One region of the Abyssisolibacter sp. ZYX002 genome, then DNA from elsewhere that is predicted to be linked to it. Evidence: a T-box and tRNA genes for the amino acid it is inferred to sense, from the RefSeq annotation. Region 1 holds a T-box; the other holds one or more tRNA genes.
What was found. The T-box of region 1 lies ahead of cysS (cysteine--tRNA ligase). A T-box ahead of a tRNA ligase gene usually reads a tRNA of that ligase, here a tRNA-Cys.
Positions count from the first base shown of each region.

Region 2: it has a tRNA-Cys gene. The T-box ahead of cysS (cysteine--tRNA ligase) is inferred to sense a tRNA for this amino acid. The anticodon was not compared.

Region 1 covers NZ_JARMXH010000004.1:43,413-45,882, reverse strand. The annotation lists gene P3X86_RS12695 (Mini-ribonuclease 3) at 1-131, opposite strand, end outside; gene cysS (cysteine--tRNA ligase) at 116-1,513, opposite strand; T-box leader at 1,565-1,780, opposite strand; gene gltX (glutamate--tRNA ligase) at 1,825-2,470, opposite strand, start outside.
Region 2 covers NZ_JARMXH010000008.1:71,196-73,665, reverse strand. The annotation lists gene ytxC (sporulation protein YtxC) at 1-622, opposite strand, end outside; gene P3X86_RS17980 (DUF6873 family GME fold protein) at 691-1,434, opposite strand; tRNA gene P3X86_RS17975 (tRNA-Cys) at 1,541-1,614, opposite strand; tRNA gene P3X86_RS17970 (tRNA-Gly) at 1,620-1,694, opposite strand; tRNA gene P3X86_RS17965 (tRNA-Phe) at 1,714-1,789, opposite strand; gene hslO (Hsp33 family molecular chaperone HslO) at 1,895-2,470, opposite strand, start outside.

The sequences.
Region 1 (2,470 bases):
GACCTAACTAAAACTTCATATACTGCATCTCCAATATACGCTAATTGTAAAGGAGAAGCCATATTTATTTCAATATGGCTATATATTTTTTTCTTTAATTTAGAATCTTGATTTGTTATATTCTCTTCCATTTTACTCCCTCTGGTGTGTCTTTTAGTGTAATTCCTCTTTCTTTTAATTCATCTCTTATTTTATCTGCCAATCCATAGTCTTTATTTCTTCTAGCTTCATTTCTATCCTCTATAAGTTTTAAAATTTCATCTTCTAATATTTCATCTTTTCTATAAAGCAATCCTAGTATACCGGCTAACTCCATGAGTACATCATATGAAACCTTAACTATTTCCTTGCTAGATTTAGCTGATAGATTTGTATTTGTATATCTTATTATCTCAAACAACACTGATATAGCATCTGCTGTATTCAAGTCATCATCCATACTGTTTATGAATTTTTGTTTAAAGTTATTAATATCTTCTTTTACTCTAGATTCTTCATCTAACATTTTTTCTTGCTCTGTTATATCCATTAAATACTCTAAATTTTCCTTGCCATTATACAATCTATCTAGTGCAGTTTTAGATTGTACCATGATTTCTTTGCTGAAGTTTATTTGGCTTCTATAATGACTTGACAGTATAAAATATCTAAGAACTTCTAAATCAAATTCTTTGCTAACCACTCTTACTGTAAAGAAGTTATCAAGAGATTTTGACATTTTCTGATTGTCTACGTTTATCATAGCATTATGCATCCAATAATTCGAGAATGTCTTGCCTGTTAAACTCTCTGTCTGTGCAATCTCATTTTCATGATGTGGAAACTCTAAGTCTTGCCCACCAGCGTGTATATCTATAGTATCACCTAAAAATTTCTTTGCCATTACAGAACATTCTATATGCCATCCCGGTCTACCTTTCCCCCAAGGGCAATCCCACGAAGGTTCTCCCGATTTTGCACTCTTCCATAAAGCAAAATCCATAGGATTTCTTTTTTCTGTGTTCTCTTTTATCCTTGCACCAACCATTAATTCATCTAATTTTTTATTAGATAGTTTACCATAGTCTTTAGCTTTAGATACATCAAAATAAACATTTCCATTTACACTATACGCTATATCTTTCTCCTCTAGTTTACTAATAAAATCTATTATTTCTGCTATATTTTCTGTTGCTTTTGGATGAATAGTTTCTTCCTCTTTTACGTTTAGATTCTTAGTATCTGTCAAATATTCATTTATAAACTCCTCTGCAATCTCCTTTACTGGCCTATTTTCTTCGTTTGATTTGATAATTAACTTATCATCTATGTCTGTAAAGTTAACTAAGTAATCAACTTTTAATCCGTTATATTGCAGATATCTTCTCAGCACATCAAACACTACTACCGGTCTAGCATTTCCCACATGAATAAAGTTGTAAACAGTTGGTCCACATACATACATCGTCACCTTATCTTTATTTATTGGTTTAAATTCTTCTTTAGTTCTTGTTAACGTGTTATATAGTTTCAATTTCATATCATTACTCCTTCCTCTTAAATACAAAAACGTCTCTGAAATAAATTCAGAGACGATAAAAACCGTGGTTCCACTCTAATTGGATATATAATATATCCCACTTTAAGCCTTAACGCAGCTAACGAATAGCCCTACTTATTTTCAAGCTAGCAGTTCAAAGGTGCATTTTCTATATATCATTGACATCTAAATCTCTCTCAGCTATTAAAGATTCTTCTCTGTTTGTTTAATATATATACTTTCCCTCGTCATAACTTTTAAATATTGTTTTTTATATTCTACTAAATTTTTGCTATTTTATCAACCTATAAATAATTGTCTTTTACATATTTTATGCGCTCTAATATGTTTTGTTTACCTAGCACGAATATAATCTTATCAAAATCTGGTCCATGCAACTGACCACTAAGCGCTGCTCTAGCAGGCATGAACAATTGCTTTCCTTTGATTTTAGTTTTCTTTCCTATTGATTTCATCATCCCTTTTGCAAAATCAGCATCAATTTCATCTACTGATTCAACTTCCTCTATCATAGCATCTAAAAGCGCTGGTACTTGCTCACCTTTTAACATCTCTAATGTCTCATCATTTTCTGGTTTTATCTCATTATCAAATAGGAATTTAACCTTCTCACCTATTTCTCCTACATACGACAATCTATCTTTTATTGACGCTACTAACGCTACTATCCAATCGTACTTTTCACTAACCTCTTCTTTTTTGATGAAACCCGCTTCTATCAGATGTGGTAATGCTAACTCTGTTATTCTCTCTACATCAGTATTTCTAATATAATTAGCATTAACCCATTTTAATTTATCTCTATCAAATACTCCACCTGTTTTTGATACTCTATCAAATGAAAACTCTTCTATCAATTCATCCATTGTAAAGAATTCCTTGTTGCTCTCTGGTGACCATCCAACTAATGCTAAATAATTCACCAAAGCT
Region 2 (2,470 bases), on a different contig from region 1:
ATAAGTACTTACCATCATTTTCTATTACTACATTAATAACGTCTATTTTTGGTTCTTGTATTTCTACAAAATATTTTAGGATTTTGACAAATTCATTGAACTCTTTTTCCATAAAGTAATCTTCAACAGCTCTTTCGATAGTATTATCGATATAATCAATAAAAAATCTTAATCTAAATTTTATAAAACCTTCCATTATCATATAATCACTATTTTGTAGAAACTGCCTTATTCTATCTTTTATCATTACTCTGTACTGTGCTATTTCTGATACTTGATTTAAGCTATCTTCATCAATTATTTCATTAGTTTTGTTGTATACTGATTTTTTTTCAATGCTATCAAGGTAATAACAAGAAAAATTAATTCTATCTTGCACTATCTTATTTTTATAAATTTTCAATATAACATCCAACAAGCCACTTGATAAATTTTCGGAGAATTTGGAAATTAAATTTTTATCATAATTATCGTTTTTTGTGTGAAAATTATAAATATAAGTATCACCAATTTGGTCAATAGTCTTACAAAACTGATCAAATTCTTTTGTTTCAATTTTATTTTTTAATATATAATCTATGTTACTTATGTTTTCTTTGAAAGCTATTGAAAGAAATTCCATTTTGCATCTCCTTTCTGTAATAGTAGTTTATGCTTATATAAATGCTATATTCGTTTTATTGCTTAGTATTAATTGTACCTTAAAGTAATAATTGAACCGATATCAATAATTTTTTTTAAACTTAAAAAATTTGGTTCTTTCCCATATTTTTTTATAAATTTAAAAATCTCATCTATGTTTGGATGGTCTATTAGTTTACCTGAAAAAGAAACCTCATTCTGATTCAAACAAAAAGTAGCTCCACCAATAAAACCATAATCAAAACCTGGTAGTTCTATAAAACCTTCTTTGATATAGCAAACATCTATGCCTAATTGGGTTAGTTTTTTATGTATTGTAGCATCAGATGTTATTATTGCTTTTTCTGAAATTATTGCAGTTGAGCATTTTGTATAGCCCTGTTTCACATTGACAAACTGAATATTTTCTTTTTCAAAATAGTACTTGAGTACAGTATCCATTTTTTCAATTTTATGTACTGCATAATTCTGAACTCTTGCTACATTATATGCAATATCATCTGGATAGTTTCTACTTAATACCTTTTCTCCTCTAATTATATTTAAAGGCTTGTTTTTTAATAATTCTTTATAATAATTATAAACATTAGGTGCTACTACTATGGTACTAGGATTAACTGGATGCATCACCATGTCCGGATGGTAGGCTATAGGCTCAAGTATATCATCACATTTAACGGTTTTTATAATATCTATATTTCTATTTTTAAAATAATTTATCAAAGATTGATCTGCATTTGCATCAATAACTGCTAAATCAATTTTTTCATTAAATAAAAACGGATTTTTCATAGTATTCTCCTATATTCTTATTTTGTTTATATTATACTACCTCTTGCAAAATTTATCTTATTAAATTTGAGCAAAATAAAAAAAACTTCATAAAGAAGTTTTTTCATGGAGGCGGCACCCAGATTCGAACTGAGGGTAAAGGATTTGCAGTCCTCTGCCTTACCACTTGGCCATGCCGCCATATTTGGAGCGGAAGACGAGATTCGAACTCGCGACCCTCGCCTTGGCAAGGCGATGCTCTACCACTGAGCCACTTCCGCATTCTTGTTTTAAAATAAATGGTGCCCAGAGGCGGAATCGAACCACCGACACGGGGATTTTCAGTCCCCTGCTCTACCGACTGAGCTATCTGGGCTAGTTTATTTCTTAAGGACAAGATTCAGTATACATCATTTAAACTATAAAGTCAATAGCTTTAGCTATATTTTTATTATTTCTTCTATTTTGATTTAATCTATTATTATTGTATTAAAGCTTTTAGTTCTTTGTCACTAAAATTATAACTTTTTTTACAAAAATGACAAGTAAGTTCTGCTTTGCCATCTTCTTTTATCATATCTTCTATTTCTTCTTTCCCAACTGTTATTAATGCTTTTGCCATTTTTTCTTTACTGCAATCACATACAAAACCAATTTCTTTTTTTTCTACTATCTCCATATTAAATACACCAAAAACTCTCTCTAATATATCCTCTGGCCTCAAACCTTGCTTTATAAGTGAAGATATTGGCTGCATATCATTTATACATTCTTCTAACTTCAATAACTCTTCTTCTTCTATATTAGGCAATATTTGTACTATAAACCCTCCTGATGAAATTACACTTTCATCTTTTCCTATATGCACTCCTAATGCAACTGCCGAAGGTTGTTGCTCTGATACCACAAAATAATTGGCTATATCCTCTGCAATTTCACCTGATATAATTGGAGATTTACCTATGTAAGGTTTTTTAAGTCCAAGATCTTTTATTACTATAATACTACCGTTTCTTCCAACTGCTGAACCTACATCAAACTTGCCATCTTCTCTTGG